3 regions of the Kaistia nematophila genome follow, and region 3 is predicted to be linked to each of the others. Evidence: predicted binding sites of a transcription regulator. Region 3 holds the regulator's gene; each other region holds the start of a gene.
What was found. Region 3 encodes PhoB, which activates phosphate uptake and scavenging genes when phosphate is short. Its sites were predicted from a motif close to TGTCATNNANCTGTCAT; they were not measured.
Positions count from the first base shown of each region.

Region 1 (5,311 bases), on a different contig from region 3:
GCCGGCGGGATCATCAGGATGGCGAACTGGCCGAGACGATGCAGGCCGTTCCAGATCCTGACCAGCGAGAAATCGAGCCAGACCATGGCGGCAAGCGCCAGAGCCACCATCACCACCGGCAGGCCAATCATGAACAGCCGCCGCAGCGGCGACTTGGCGAAGGCACCAGGGTGGCGTCGTCGCAGGCCGTCGAGATCGGCCAGCGCCGTCTCGCGGATGGCGCGCTTGCCGGTCGAGATCGTGGAGGAAGCCGTGTTCATCGCATGCGCTCCATGCCGATCAGCCGATGACGGACCTGCTCCGTGCCGAGATCGATCAGGATCACGGTGGTGATGATCATCAGGAGGATGGCGCTGACGTCGGTATAATAGAAATTGCGGATGGCAATCAGGAACTCCTGGCCGATGCCGCCGGCGCCGACGAAGCCCATGACGCCCGCGCCGCGCACGTTGATCTCGAAGCGCAGCAGCGCATAGGAGGCGAAGCCGGACGAGACCTGCGGCAGCACGCCGAAGCGCACCGTCTGCAGCCAGGAGGCGCCGGTCGCCTGCAGGCCCTCGACGGGCTTCATGTCGATGTTCTCGACGACCTCGGCAAACAGCTTGCCGAGCGCGCCGACCGTGTGGATCGTCAGCGCCAGGACGCCTGCCATCGGACCGAGGCCGAAGGCGATGACGAAGATCAGCGCGAAGACGATATCGGGAACGGTGCGGCAGAATTCGAGGAAGCGCCGGGCGACGAACCACGTCGCCTTGTTGCGGACGAGATTGGCCGAGGCGAAGAAGCAGAGGCAGAAGGCGAGGATGCCGCCAAGGAACGTGCCGAGATAGGCGATCAGGATCGTTTCGACCAGCAGCCGGAACCAGGCGCCGAAGTTCCAGTACCAGGCGGCGATATCGGAGAAGAGATTGCCCAGCGTCAGCGTCGGCAGCGTGCGGCCGATGAAGGAGCCGAAATTGCCGATATTGGTGATCAGCTTCCAGGGGCGGATATCCGCCATCTGGCCGCTGATGACGATCAGCACCGCCAGCACGGCGAGGACGGCCAGCGTCTTCATCCGCTTGGCTGCGACCGCGCTGGCGTAGCCACGACTGAGCGCGGCGGCCTGCTGGTCCGGAAGCTTTGCAATGGCGGTCGCCAAGGGCCGTCTCCGCTTGTTCTTCATCCGCCGGGCAGGACGGACAACCGCGACATGCGGCCGGTTACGAAAAAGGCGGCCGGATGGACCGGCCGCCTCCCGAAAGGCTTGAAGGGGCTCAGGAGCCCTTCTTGCGCTGCTCGTCGTTGAACTTGACCATGTCGATGATCGGCTGGAGCGTTGCCGGCTCGATCGCGACGAACTCGGTGTCCTTGCCGTCCGAAAGGCCGGCGAACGCCTTGGCGTCGTTCTTCGGCATGTCCAGGAAGGCCTGCTTGATCTGGGCCTTCAGGTCGGCCGGCAGAGCCGACAGGACCGAGAACGGGCCTTCCGGCAGGAAGTCGGTCTTGAAGACGATGCGGAAGTCTTCCTTCGTCATCGGCTTGCCATCGGCATTCTTGAGAACGCCCTTGGAGATCATGCGGGTCAGGTTGGAATCGTCTTCCGAGTTCCAGGAATTGGCAGCGGCGTCGACGGTGCCCTGGGCAAGCGCGAGGACGGCGTTGTCATGGCTGCCGGCGAAGATCGCCTTGCCGAAGAACGTGTCGACGTCCTTGCCATCGCGATGCAGGAAGAAGCGCGGGGCGTTGTTGCCCGAGGTCGAGTTGGAATCGACCAGAGCGAGCGTCTTGCCCTTCAGGTCGTCGATCGACTTGTAGGGGCCGTTCGCGAGCGTATAGATGACCGAATAATAGCCGGTGGCGCCGTTCGAATGGCGCGGAACGACCAGCGGGTCGACTTCAACGCCGGTCAGCACGGCGCGAGCGTAGGAGGCCGGGCCGTACATGGCGATCTGGGCATTGCCGGCGCGCTGCGCCTCGATGACGGCGGCGTAGTCGGTGGCGACGGCCAGCTTGACCGGAACGCCGAGCTGCTTGCCGAGATAGTCGGCCAGCGGCTGGTAGCGGTCGGTGGTGGTCGACGCGTTCTCAGCCGGGATAACGGCGATCGTCAGCTCCGGGAAATCCGCCTTCCAGTCGGCGAAAGCGGGCGAAGCGACACCGGCAAGCGCGAGGCCTGCGAAAGCGGCGCCGAAAAGCGTGCGGCGGTTCAGCATGGGTATTCTCCAGGTGTTGGCAGTGCCGTTCCGGCACCGTTTGAACTCGGTCTTGAGATCAGGCCGCGGCAGGCACGGCGCCGCGGAAACGCTCCGGCGAAATCGCCGGGTCGAAATCGAGAACGTCATCGGCCTCGAGGCCGTAGAGGTCGCGGGCGACGCCCTCGGTCAGTTCTTCGGGAACGCCGTCGAAGACGACACGGCCGGCCGACATGCCGATCAGCCGGTCGCAATAGGTGCGGGCCAGATCGAGCGAGTGCAGGTTGCACATGACGGTGATGCCGTAGTGGCGATTGATGCGCAGCAGCGCATCCATCACCACCTTGGTGTTGCGCGGATCGAGCGAGGCGATCGGCTCGTCGGCGAGAATGATCTCGGGTTCCTGCACCAGCGCGCGGGCAATCGCGACACGCTGCTGCTGGCCACCGGAAAGGCTGTCGGCGCGCTGCGCCGCGAGCTGGGAGATATCGAACTGCTCGAGCGCGGAAAGCGCCACGGCGCGGTCCTCGTCCTTCCAGAGCTGCAGCAACGAACGCGGCGTCGAGACGGTGTTCAGGCGGCCCATCAGGACGTTGGTGAGGACATCGAGGCGGCCGACGAGGTTGAACTGCTGGAAGATCATCGCACAGCGGGCGCGCCAGTCGCGCAGCGCCTGGCCCTTCAGCTTGGTGACATCGACATCACCGAAGCGAATGGAGCCGGCCGTCGGATCGACAAGGCGGTTGACCATGCGCAACAGGGTCGACTTGCCGGCACCGGAACGCCCGATCACGCCGACAAAGCTACCGGAGCCGATCGTCAAGCTGACGTCGCTGACGGCTGCCTTGTTGTTGAAGTGTCGCGCAACGCCGTCCAGAACCAACATGTCATGATCTCCCGAATTGGGCGGATCATGCAATTTCGAAGCAAAGCTTTTGTGACGGTCTTTTCCACTTGGGGCCCGAACAACACTACACGGCAGATCAAGCATAAATCGGCTTCGCCGGCTTAGTCATCGCAGCGTCATGATCTGGATCCACTTATCGCCGGATCCACCACATGGGAGTTCCCGCGATGCCGCTCGGCCTGACGCCGTCCATCCACGCGACCGCCCGCGTCGAGCAATCGACGCTCGGGCGCTACACCGAGGTCGGCGCCGGAACGTCGATGATCGAGACGACGATGGGCGATTATTCCTACGTCTCCGAGCAGGGCGACGTGATCTATTCGACGATCGGCAAGTTCTGCTCGATCGCCGCGGCGGTGCGCATCAACCCGGGCAACCATCCGCAATGGCGGGCCAGCCAGTCCCACTTCACCTATCGCGCCTCGAAGTATTTCGAGGGCGAAGCCGATGAGGCCGCGTTCTTCGACTGGCGCCGCTCGACCCCATGCACGATCGGCCACGACGTCTGGATCGGTCACGGCGTCACGGTGCTCGCCGGCGTCTCGATCGGCACCGGCGCGATCATCGGCTCCGGCGCCGTCGTCACGAAGGATGTCGGCCCATATGAGATCGCCGTCGGCGTCGCCGCCAGAACGATCAAGCGCCGCTTCCCCGCCGAGATCGCCGACCGGCTGATGGCGCTCGCCTGGTGGGATTGGGATCACGAGGCGCTGCGGCTCGCCCTGCCCGACTTCCGTACCCTCGAAATCGAGGCGTTCCTGGAAAAATACGAGCGCTAGTTTGGTCGCGTTTTCTTCACGCGAACCGGTCTCCACTTCGCTCGGAAACGCTCTAGCCGCCCTCGCCCCGGATCGCCGCGTTGATCGCCGCGGCCGCATTCCCGGCCGCTGCACGGACATCGGCGATCGGCCGGCGACTGTAGCTCGTCGTCACATAGGGCACGGTCAGGGCCGCGACGACGCGGCCGTCGCGAGAGAGGATCGGAAAGGCCAGGTCGGTGACGCCAGGTTGCAGGCTGTCCGCCTCCTCCTCGAAACCGCGCTCGCGGATCGTCGCGAGACCAACCCCCAACGTTTCCCAGGCCGACTCGCTGTCGCCCTGCAGCCAGCACCGCACCTTGGTGTCATCCGGCTCAAACGCCATCAGCAGCCGGCCGGTGGCGCTTTCGAACAGCGGAAAGGTCGCGCCGGCGCGGACGCGAAAGCCGAACGGGCTGGGACTGTCGATCTGGGCGATGACGACGACCCGGCCGGCATCGTGGATGCTGAGATTGCAGGACTGGCCGATCGCCTCGCTGAGGGCGCGCATCGCCGGCAGAGCCATATCGATGAGCCCGCGCATCGGCTCCTGCCGGTGCGCGATCTCGAACAGCATCAGCGACAGGAAATAGAGCCCGGACGGACGGGCGCGGAACAGATAGCCCCGCCGCTCCAGCGTCACCAGCGTCCGGTAGATCTGGTTGACCGAGCGATCCACCGCCGCCGCGATCTCGCCCAGCGTCATCCCCTCCTTGCTGCCGGCCAGCAGTTCCAGGATATCCAGCGCCTTGTCGAGGGCGGGTACGCCATAGTTCGGGCTCTCGATCCCGCCTTCGTCCGTCATCCGACCGCCCGCTCCCGAAGCTTCCATCCTGCCGCGCCGATGGCGACAAAGTGGTTCTACAGATGCGCTCCCATCTCGGCCACCATGCGGCGGGCGATCGTTTGGTTGATGTCGTCCGGAACCGGCTGGGCGCCCGGCACCAGTCCCGTACGGCCGGCCCCGGCGACGCGTGCGAGCGACAGCGCCTGCAGCATGAAGCCGATGTCCATGGATTCGATCGAGTTGCCCTTCGGCTCGCGGCCGGCGAGGTTGAACATGCGCCCGTCAGCGACAAGCACGACATGGCGGCCATCCGCGAGTTCGATCCGCTCCAGCGAATCGTCCACCAGTTGCGAGCCGACCGCCTGGGCCCGAAGTGCCGCGACATCGATCTCCCAGGGGAAGTGGCCGGAATTGGCAAGCACCGCGCCGGAGCGCATCCCGGCGATCGCCTTGGCGCCGAGTACGCCGGGGCGCCCCGTCGCCGTGATGAAGACTTCGCCCCAGGCGGCCAGGTCCTCTGCCGTCCCGACGCGATGGCCGTCGAGGGCCGCCTCCAGGGCCTTGATCGCATCGGTCTCGACCACCGCGACGCGACCGCCAAGCGCATCGAGATATTGCGCAATGCCCCGCCCGCACCAGCCATAGC
Region 1 covers NZ_JAPKNK010000008.1:46,894-52,204, reverse strand. The annotation lists gene phnE (phosphonate ABC transporter, permease protein PhnE) at 1-260, opposite strand, end outside; gene phnE (phosphonate ABC transporter, permease protein PhnE) at 257-1,141, opposite strand; gene phnD (phosphonate ABC transporter substrate-binding protein) at 1,257-2,195, opposite strand; gene phnC (phosphonate ABC transporter ATP-binding protein) at 2,254-3,060, opposite strand; gene OSH07_RS17640 (LbetaH domain-containing protein) at 3,234-3,860, shown strand; gene OSH07_RS17635 (IclR family transcriptional regulator) at 3,913-4,683, opposite strand; gene OSH07_RS17630 (adenosylhomocysteinase) at 4,740-5,311, opposite strand, start outside.
Region 1: a site for PhoB is predicted at 3,185-3,201, ahead of phnC (phosphonate ABC transporter ATP-binding protein). Genes of this name have one in related genera too.

Region 2 (5,311 bases), on a different contig from region 3:
CGGACGAGGGCCGCGGCTCGGCGGCGCTGATGCTGGCGATCACGCTGCTGCCGACGATCGGCACGGCGCTGGTCGCGCCGTTCATCCAGTTCGGCCTGCCGGCGCTCGCGGTCGCCTTCGCGGTGATCACGCTGCCGGCGGTGGCGGCGATCTACTGGCTGCCCCGCTTCGAGGGCGAGACCGCAAGCAGCACCACCGCCGTCCATTTCGGCTAGGCCAGATCCGCGTCAGGAGCCGCCAGCGGCCATCGCCCGTCCGGCGGCGAGGATGGCGGCGTCGGTGCCGAGCGCCGTGGTGACGCTGCCGCCCTTCTCGCTATAGGGCGCGCCCTTGTAGCGCGGATCGCGCCAGGGGCCGGTGGTGATGGTGATGCCCCGAAACACCAGCTCGCCATTGACGCGCGAAAGATTCATGCCACCCGACGAAGCGCCGGTCGCATCGCAATCCGTCCGGAAGAACGAGGTTTTCGCCGCCGAGCGCGATTTGTCGATGGCGCGACGGACCTCGCAGCCCTGCGCGACGGGAACGTCGCGATCGACTTCCTTCTCCATCTCGGCCGGATGCGCGGTGATGACGATCAGCTTGTCGCCATTCTGCACCGGCACGTCCGGGGCGACCCGGAACGGCACGGCGCCCTCCAGCGGCTCGACCAGGCGGACGATGGCATAGTCGTTGTTCGAGCCCGCCTTCGGCTTCTTCGAGCCGAAATGCGTCTTGTCGTCGACGACGAGATCGATCATCGGCCCGTCGACGCTCTGTGGGCGGAAGAAGCATTTCCAGCGCCGCTTGCCCGAAGGCTCGAAGAAGACATGCGCCGCCGTCAGGATCTGCTGGTTGGTCAGGAACAGCGCGGCCGAACCGACCGAGGGCGACGGCGACAGGCAGCCGACATAGCCCGACACGCTGCGGATGCGCGCGATCTCGCCGCGCGACAGGCCGAGCGACGGCCCGATCGCCAGGAGCGAATCACGGTCGTCCCTGCCGTCGATAATGTTGACCCGCTCGACGGGCGGCAGGCGCGACGCACGGGCGAAATCGGCAAGCCCGATCGCCTGCGGCAGATCGATGGCGTGGGCGGCGGCGGGAAGGAGCAGGGAAAGGCAAAATATGAGGATACGCATGGCGTCGACCATGCCATGCCGCCGTCATCCCGTCACCCGTCTCTGCAACCCGGACGGGTCGCGCGAACATATTTGGTCGCAGCCCCGGATCACCACTTGTAGTCCTGCCACTAAGCTGGCTCAATTCATCGTGACGCTCTTCTAGACGTGTATCCAGACCAGGTTGTCGAAATGCAGTTGAGACCCGTCACCTACTACTCCGACTTCGTCGTCTACCCCGTCACACTCACCGCGCTGGTTGTAGCCGCCGTGCTCTGGCAGGGGCACATCAATCCGCTGGTCTGGATCGCCGCCTATGCCTTTGGCCTCTGCGTCTGGACGCTGGCCGAATACCTGATCCATCGCGGCATCCTGCACAATGTCGTCTATTTCAGGGATCTGCACGACAGGCATCACGCCGCGCCGACCGACCTGATCGGCACGCCGGTCTGGCTGAGCTTCCTGGTTCTCGCCGCGGTCGTGTTCTGGCCGAGCTGGTATCTGTTCGGTTTCGGCGTCGCGAGCGGTTTCACCGCCGGCGTCACGACCGGCTATGTCAGCTACAGCTTCGTCCATCATGTGCTGCACCACTGGCACCCGGCGCCCGGCAGCTATCTCTACAGGATCAAGCGGCGCCACGCCCTGCACCACCACAACGACGTCGAGGGCAATTTCGGCGTTACTACGCTGTTCTGGGACCACGTGTTCGGCACGGCGCTCTCCGAGCGCCCCGGCCAGGCAGCCCGCGCCCGGCGCCGGTCGCAATAGATCCAGCCCAACTCCCGAGGCGAGGGATCTCGCTCACCCGTCGTTGGCGGAGCTCAGTTCCTCGGGCCGGGTGCCTTCGTCCGCCTGCGCCCGGCGGAGCCGCACGCCGGGGCCGCCCTCGACCATCTGGCCATCGTCCTCGAAGATCACGCCGGCGCCATGCAGCGCGTCGCGCAGCGCGGCATAGACGCCGTGCGGCAGGATCTCGCCGCGGTCGAAGCGCTGCAGGGCCTCGAGCGGCACGCCCGCCTCGCGGGCCAGATCCTCGGGAAGCCAGCCAAGCCCTGCCAGGGCCATTCTGCATTGAACGACATTCATGTCCGTGCACCACCCAAATCCAATCGGTTCCAATAGAGCACCTGAGCGTGCCCCCGGCAACGGCCGGCCGCGCCGATGGCGCCGCGCGGGAATTGCGCGCCCCGCGTCGAGGCCGCATGATCGGCGCCGGACCAGGGAGAACAGCATGACGGAACCGACGCGGCTGACGGGCCGCATGGTGGCGGCGGCGCGGGCGCTCGCCGGGATCAGCCTCGAGGATCTCGCCGCCGCGGCCGGCCTCGGCCTCGAGACGACCCGCCTCGCCGAGAACAGCGGCAGCGCTCCCCTCGCCTCGCCGGACCAGGCGGCAGCGATCGGCGCCGCGCTGGAACATTTCGGTGTTCTGATACTGGAGGAAGCGGGCGGCCTCGGCGCCGGCGTGCGGCTGAAATTCACCCGCCTCGACGTGAAGCAGATCGCCCGACTGGAAGGCGAAGGCGGCCCGGCCGGCGACGACGACGTGCCCTGACCGGATGGGGGCCTGAAAACAACAAGGCCGCCGGTCAACTCAATGACCGACGGCCTCGTCGAATTTGGTGGGTGCACTAGGGATCGAACCTAGGACAAGCTGATTAAGAGTCAGCTGCTCTACCAACTGAGCTATGCACCCATTCGCGGAAACGACGGAGCGAAAGAAACCAGGCTCCACGACCAGCGAATGATCGAATTTGGTGGGTGCACTAGGGATCGAACCTAGGACAAGCTGATTAAGAGTCAGCTGCTCTACCAACTGAGCTATGCACCCATGTTCGTCGGCGCTTCGGTGTGGACCGTGGCGCCCCGGAACGAGGCGGTATGTAGCAAAGCGCCCCCGGCCTGTCCAGCCACGCATTCACGGGATTGTGGAAATCTTCGTGAGCGGGGCAGCAAGCCCGTCGAAACCGTCATTTCCCCGTCATGCGCGGCCGGTCTATTGCCGGCAATCCACGGCGTCCCTGCCACGGACCGCTCTGAAATGATTGAGGAAACTATGCTCAAGCCGATCCTGCGCAGCGCGCTGGCCGCCACGCTTCTCGCTGGCACCGCCCTCGCCTCGAATGCCGCCGAGCACTTCAACCGCCTCGCGACCTTCCACGTCGTCGACAACCTGCCTGCGGATGCCGACGCCGCGAAGAAGACCGTCGCCGAGATCATCACGGCGACCGCCGACGGCAAGACGCTGGTCTATACCGACAGCCCCGGCGAGCGGATCGGCCTGATCGACATCACGGATCCGAAGGCGCCGAAGCCCGCCGGCACGGTGGCGCTCGGTGGCGAACCGACCTCGACGGTCGTGGCCGGCGGCATCGCGCTCGTTGGCGTCGTCACGTCGAAGTCGAAGAGCGAGCCCTCGGGCCATCTCGCCATCGTCGACCTCGCAACCAAGACGGTGAAGGCGACCTGCGACCTCGGCGGCCAGCCGGATTCGCTCGCCAGGAGCCCGGACGGCAAGTTCCTCGCCATCGCGATCGAGAACGAGCGCGACGAGGAGATCAACGAAGGCGCCATCCCGCAGCTTCCCGGTGGCAACCTGACCAGCTTCGCCATCGGTGCTGACGGTTCCGTCGATTGCGCCACCAAGACGGTGATCGACGTCACCGGCCTCGCCGCGATCGCCCCGACCGATCCCGAGCCGGAATTCGTCGACATCAACGACAGGAACCAGGTCGTTCTCACCCTGCAGGAGAACAACCACATCGTCATCGCCGACCTCGCCACCGGCAAGGTCGTCAACCACTTCCCGGCCGGCACGGTCGACCTCGACGGCATCGACGTCAAGAAGGACGGCGTGATCGACCTCTCCGGCAAGATGGAGAACGTCGCCCGCGAGCCGGACGGCGTGCAGTGGATCGACGACACGCGCTTCTTCACCTCGAACGAGGGCGACTGGAAGGGCGGCTCGCGCGGCTTCTCGATCTTCAACGTCGACGGCACGCTCGAATATGACAGTGGCACCGCGTTCGAATACGAGACCGTCCGCCTCGGCCACTATCCGGAAAAGCGCAACAAGAAGGGCAATGAGCCGGAAGGCGCCGAAGTCGGCACCTTCGGTTCCGAAAAGCTGATCTTCGTCGGTTCCGAGCGCGCTTCCCTCGTCGGCGTCTACAAGGACGAAGGCGCCGGCAAGGCCCCGACCCTGCTGCAGGCGCTGCCGGGCGGCATCGGTCCGGAAGGCCTGCTCGCCATCCCGTCGCGCAACCTGTTCGTCACCGCCGCCGAGAACGACCTGCGCGAGGACGGCCTGATCGGCTCCGTCGTGACGATCTATGAGCGCTCCGACGCCCCGGCCGCCTACCCGACCATCGTCTCGGCCGACAAGAACGGCAAGCCGATCGGCTGGGCCGCCCTCTCGGGCACCGTCGCCGACGCAAAGGAAGCCGGCAAGCTCTACGCCGTCATCGACAGCGCCCAGTCGATCGGCCGCATCCTCACCATCGACGCCACCAAGACCCCGGCCGTCATCACCGACGAGATGACCGTCACCAAGGACGGCAAGCCGGTCGAACTGCTCGACCTCGAGGGCATCGCGCTTTCGAGCGACGGCGGCTTCTGGCTCGCCTCGGAAGGCAATCCCGAGCGCGAGAAGAACAAGACGCAGTCGTCGCTCGTCCGCGTCGACGCCAAGGGCGTCGTGCAGGAAGAGATCGCGCTACCGGAAGCGCTGGCCGCGCAGGCCACCCGCTTCGGCTTCGAGGGCGTGACCGTAGTCGGCTCCGGCGCCGACGAGACGGTCTGGATCGCCGTTCAGCGCGAGTGGAAGGACGATCCGAAGGGCTTCACCAAGCTCCTCGCCTATAAGCCCGCCTCGAAGGAATGGGCCGCCGTGCACTACCCGCTCGACAAGGCGGAAAAGGGCTGGGTCGGCCTCTCCGAGCTGACCGCGGTTCCTGGCGGCCTCGTCGCGATCGAACGCGACAACCAGATCGGTCGCGACGCGAAGATCAAGAAGCTCACCTTCATCTCGCTCGACGGCGTCAAGCCGGCCCCGCTCGGCGGCGAACTGCCCAAGGTCGTGAAGAAGGACCTCTACGACCTGCTGCCGGCGCTGCAGGCGACCAATGGCTACGTGCTCGACAAGATCGAGAGCTTCGCCCTCGACGCCGCCGGCAACGGCTATGCGATCACCGACAATGACGGCGTCGACG
Region 2 covers NZ_JAPKNK010000003.1:178,373-183,683, forward strand. The annotation lists gene OSH07_RS09355 (MFS transporter) at 1-215, shown strand, start outside; gene OSH07_RS09360 (trypsin-like serine peptidase) at 228-1,133, opposite strand; gene OSH07_RS09365 (sterol desaturase family protein) at 1,293-1,868, shown strand; gene OSH07_RS09370 (DNA-binding protein) at 1,902-2,186, opposite strand; gene OSH07_RS09375 (XRE family transcriptional regulator) at 2,332-2,655, shown strand; tRNA gene OSH07_RS09380 (tRNA-Lys) at 2,721-2,796, opposite strand; tRNA gene OSH07_RS09385 (tRNA-Lys) at 2,856-2,931, opposite strand; gene OSH07_RS09390 (esterase-like activity of phytase family protein) at 3,157-5,311, shown strand, end outside.
Region 2: a site for PhoB is predicted at 3,069-3,085, ahead of OSH07_RS09390 (esterase-like activity of phytase family protein). Genes of this name have one in related genera too.

Region 3 (5,311 bases):
GGCGGCGTGGACCCAGGAGGCCATGACATTGTTGCTGTCGCCGAGCCACGACACCGTCTTGCCGGCGATCGAGCCGCGATGCTCCTCATAGGTGAGGATGTCGGCCATGATCTGGCAGGGATGCGAGCGGCGCGTCAGGCCGTTGATGACGGGCACAGTGGCGTTCGCCGCCAGCTCGGTCAGCTGCTCGTGGTCGAGGATACGGATCATGATGCCGTCGACATAGCGCGACATGACACGCGCCGTGTCGGCGATGGTCTCGCCGCGTCCGAGCTGCATCTCGGCGCCGGTCAGCATCAGCGTCTGGCCGCCGAGCTCGCGCATTCCGACGTCGAAGGAGACGCGGGTGCGCGTCGAGGGCTGCTCGAAGACGAGCGCCAGCACCTTGCCGGCGAGCGGGCCGACGCCGTCGCGGGCGCCGTCGCGCACCGCCTTGAGGCGCTTGGCGCCGTCCATGATCTGCCGCAGCGTGGCGGAATCGAATTCCGTCAGGTCTAGAAAATGCCGAACCATGATGTCCTGCCTTGTCCGCTCAGGCGGATTGCCGTGCCGACGTCGCGGCTTCGGCTTCGATTGCGGAAAAGGCGGCATCGAGCTTCTCGATCGCCGCGTCGACTTCTGCCTTGCCGATGTTGAGCGGCGGCAGCAGGCGCAAGACGTTGTCGCCGGCGCCGGCGGCGAGCATCTTCTGCTCGCGGAGCGCCGCGACCACTTCCGGGATCGGCTTCAGCGCATGCAGGCCGACCAGCAGGCCCTCGCCGCGGATGTCGTCGATGACGCCGGGATGGCTGTCCATCAGGCCGCCGAGGCGCTGGGTCAGGTAGCGCGCGGTCTCGCGCACATGCTCCAGGAAGCCGTCGGCAAGCACGACGTCGAGCACGGCGTTGCCGACCGCCATCGCCAGCGGATTGCCGCCGAAGGTGGTGCCGTGCGTGCCGGGGGTCATGCCCTTGGCAGCTTCATTGGTGGCCAGGCACGCGCCGAGCGGGAAACCGCCGCCAAGGCCCTTGGCCGAGGTGAGGATATCCGGCGTGATGCCGGTCCACTCATAGGCGAACAGCTTGCCGGTGCGGCCGATGCCGGTCTGGACCTCGTCCAGGATCAGCAGCATGCCCTCGGCGTCGCAGAGCGCCCGGATCTCGCGCAGGAACGCGTTCGGGAAGGCGCGCACGCCGCCCTCGCCCTGGATCGGCTCGAGCATGATGGCGGCCGTCTGCGGCGTCACCGCGGCCTTGATCGCCGCCATGTCGCCGAACGGAACCTGGTCAAAACCGTCGGCCTTGGGGCCGAAACCGTCGAGATATTTCTGCTGGCCGCCGGCAGCGAGCGTCGCCAGCGTGCGGCCGTGGAAGGCGCCCTCGATGGTGAGGATGCGATAGCGTTCCGGCTGGCCATTCACATAATGATAGCGCCGCGCCGTCTTGATCGCGGCCTCGTTCGCCTCCGCGCCCGAATTGGCGAAGAAGACACGGTCGGCGAAGGAGTTCGCGACCAGCGTGTCGGCCAGTCGCTCCTGACCCGGAATGCGGAACAGGTTCGAGGTGTGCCAGAGCTTGCCGGCCTGCTCGGTCAGCGCCTGCACGAGAACCGGATTGGCATGGCCGAGCGTGTTCACCGCGATGCCGGCGGAGAAATCGAGATAAGCGTCGCCCTCTCGCGTAAAGACCCAGGCCCCCTCGCCTCGCTCGAATTCGAGCGGCGCACGCGAAAAGGTGTCGAAGAGGCTGGTCGAGGTCTTTTTAACGCTGGTATCGGGGGCGCTCATATCCCCTCCTTCGGATGAAACCACGGAAACGGATGCCTAAAAATCAAAGGTGCTGCCCGAGGCCGACGCGCCGAGCAGCACCTTTTTGCGTTGCCCTTATATCACGGTCGTGACGATTTGTGTCAATCAAATCACCGCCCGCAGCCACGTCACGACGGCTAAGCGTTTGACCGGACTCACGGATCGGGAATGCGCTGCAAGTTGGGGAAAACGGCCGGATCCTCTTTGACGAATCCCCCGGACTCTTGTCACCGAGTCACGCCATATAGTATTTTACTTTTCGTTAAGACACGAAATATCGAGCAGGTACCTCCCCCTGACCCTTGTATGGCGTCCGCAGTCGTCCGGCATCCCGGCTGAACGACCGTGACAGGATTCCGGGTATCGCTCCGACCGACAAGGACACGCTAATGACTTGGACGGACGAACGGGTTGAGTTGCTGAAGAAGCTCTGGACCGACGGCCTGAGCGCAAGCCAGATCGCTTCGGAACTCGGCGGCGTAACGCGTAACGCAGTCATCGGCAAGGTACATCGGCTGAGCCTCTCGGGTCGTGCCAAGCCGGCCGCAGCGCCGGTCGCCCGCCCGCGCAAGCCCGCGTCGACGACCAGTAGCCGCTCTGCAACGACAGGGCGTCCCAATCCCGTCAGGCCGATGGTGGCCGGCAACACGGCCCTGAAGCCTCTCGGCCAGATGGCGCCCGAGCCGCGGCGCGTGCCACGGCCTGTCAGCTCGGACGACGTCGTCGTTCCGATCAGCCTGCACGCCACGATCCTCACGCTCACCGAGCAGACCTGCAAGTGGCCGATCGGCGACCCGAGCACCGAGGATTTCCACTTCTGCGGCCAGCGCTCGAATTCGGGCATTCCCTATTGCGAATATCATTCGCGGGTAGCCTACCAGCCGGTGCATGACCGCCGCCAGAAGAAGGCCGTCGGCGCCTGATCGCGCCAGCCTGACGACGACGGCGTCCGCGCCTTCGTCCCGAAATGCCATTCCGGCCGTGCCGCCCTCCCCCCGAGGCGCACGGCCGTTTCTTTTTGTAGCACTCCCATCCGGGCAGCAAAAAGCCGCGCCGGGAGATACCCGAACGCGGCTTTGCTTGTCTTCAGGCCGCCTCCCGGGGGAAAGGCGGCGATGAAAGGGATTCAGGCGGCGGCGAACTGGTCGTCGAAGGAATAGCCGGAGCCCCGCACGGTGCGGATCGGATCCTTGACGCGGCCGCGGTTCACCGCCTTGCGCAGGCGGCCGATATGGACGTCGACGGTGCGCTCGTCGACATAGACGTCACGGCCCCAAACGCCGTCGAGCAGCTGCTCGCGGGAAAATACGCGGCCGGGGCTCTTCATCAGATATTCGAGCAGGCGGAACTCGGTCGGGCCGAGATGCAGCTCGCGACCCGAACGGCGGACGCGATGCGTCTCGCGGTCGAGCTCGATGTCGCCGGCGCGCAGCAGCGAGGCGATCACCTCCGGGCGCGAACGGCGAAGGATGGCGCGGACGCGCGCCATAAGCTCCGGCACGGAGAACGGCTTGACGACATAGTCGTCGGCGCCGGTGGCGAGGCCGCGGATGCGCTCCTGCTCCTCGCCGCGGGCGGTGAGCATGATCACCGGCAACGTGCGGGTGGCATCGCGGGCACGGAGGCGGCGGCAGAGTTCGATGCCCGAGATCCCGGGCAGCATCCAGTCGAGCAGCAGCAGGTCGGGCACGGTCTCGAGCAGGCGCATCTCGGCATCGTCGCCACGCGGCACCACTTCGACGGCATAACCCTCGGCTTCGAGGTTGTAGCGGAGGAGGAGGCTCAGCGCCTCCTCATCCTCGACGATCATAACGCGCGGCGTCATTCACGAAGATCCTAGCATTCAGGCGTTTGGTCAGTTCTGCTCATAGGCAACGGCGGTCGTGCTGGAATCGTCCTGCTTCGGACGATCCTCGGCCAGAACCTGGCCGGTGACGACATAGTGCACCGTTTCGGCGATGTTGGTGGCGTGGTCGCCGATGCGCTCGATGTTCTTGGCGCAGAACAGGAGATGCGTGCAGAAGGTGATGTTGCGCGGATCTTCCATCATGTAGGTCAGCAGTTCGCGGAAGAGCGACGTGTACATCGCGTCGATCTCTTCGTCGCGCTTCCAGACCTGGTAGGCCTGCTCGACGTCACGCGTGGCGTAGGAGTCGAGCACGTCCTTGAGCTGGGCGAGCGACAGCTGCGCCATGTGCTCGACACCGGTGTTGAAGCGCTTCGACTGGAACTGGCCGTCGAGCGCGATGACGCGCTTGGCGATGTTCTTGGCGAGGTCGCCGATGCGCTCGAGGTCGCTGGCGATGCGCTGGGCGGCGATGACTTCGCGCAGGTCCATCGCCATCGGCTGACGACGCGCAATAATCATGATCGCGCGCTCTTCACATTCGCGCTGCAGCACGTCGAGCTTCTTGTCGTCGGCGATGACGGCGCGCGCCGTATCAGTGTCGAGCCGCATCAGCGAGCCGACGGCGACGTCGACGAGACGCTCCGCCATGCCGCCCATCTCGGCGATCCGGCGGGCAACGTCGTTCAGCTCTTCGTCGTACTTGGAAACGATGTGTTCGGACATGTCGTGCTCCTACCCGTGGCCCGGCTTAGCCGAAGCGACCGGTGATATAGTCCTGGGTGCGCTTGTCGGACGGCGAGGTGAAGATCTTCGTGGTCTCGTCGAATTCGATCAGCTCGCCGAGATACATGAAGGCCGTGTAGTCGGAGACGCGCGCCGCCTGCTGCATGTTGTGGGTGACGATGGCGATCGTGTAGTCGGTCGTCAGCTCGTCGATCAGTTCCTCGATCTTGGCGGTCGAGATCGGATCGAGCGCCGAGCACGGCTCGTCGAACAGCACGACTTCCGGCCGTACCGCGATGGTGCGGGCGATGCAGAGGCGCTGCTGCTGGCCGCCGGAGAGGCTGAGGCCGCTGGAGTGCAGCTTGTCCTTGACCTCGTTCCAGAGGGCGCCGCGCGTCAGCGCCGCCTCGACGCGTCCGTCCATCTCGGAGCGCGAGATGTTCTCGTAGAGGCGGATGCCGAAGGCGATGTTGTCGTAGATCGACATCGGGAACGGCGTCGGCTTCTGGAACACCATGCCGACGCGGGCGCGCAGCATGTTGCGGTCCTGGTCGGGATCGAGGACGTTCTTGCCGTCGAAGATCACCTCGCCCTCGGCGCGCTGGCGCGGATAGAGGTCGTACATGCGGTTCAGCACGCGCAGCAGGGTCGACTTGCCGCAACCCGACGGGCCGATGAAGGCGGTGACCTTCTTCTCGAAGAGCGGCAGGTTGATGGTCTTCAGCGCCAGGCTGTCGCCGTAGAAGAACTTCAGATTGCGGATCGAAATCTTCTCGGCCATGCCGGCCGTGTTCAACGCGGTCTGGGTCATTTGGAAGCCTTGGGGCTGAGGAAGGCGCGGGCGACGATGTTGAGCGCCAGCACGGTAAAGGTGATGAGCAGGGCGCCGGACCAGGCCAGCTTCTGCCAGTCCGGATAGGGCGACAGGGCAAACTGGAAGATGGTGACCGGCA
Region 3 covers NZ_JAPKNK010000001.1:825,579-830,889, reverse strand. The annotation lists gene argF (ornithine carbamoyltransferase) at 1-513, opposite strand, end outside; gene OSH07_RS03755 (aspartate aminotransferase family protein) at 533-1,765, opposite strand; gene OSH07_RS03750 (GcrA family cell cycle regulator) at 2,176-2,709, shown strand; gene phoB (phosphate regulon transcriptional regulator PhoB) at 2,913-3,611, opposite strand; gene phoU (phosphate signaling complex protein PhoU) at 3,642-4,358, opposite strand; gene pstB (phosphate ABC transporter ATP-binding protein PstB) at 4,384-5,169, opposite strand; gene pstA (phosphate ABC transporter permease PstA) at 5,166-5,311, opposite strand, start outside.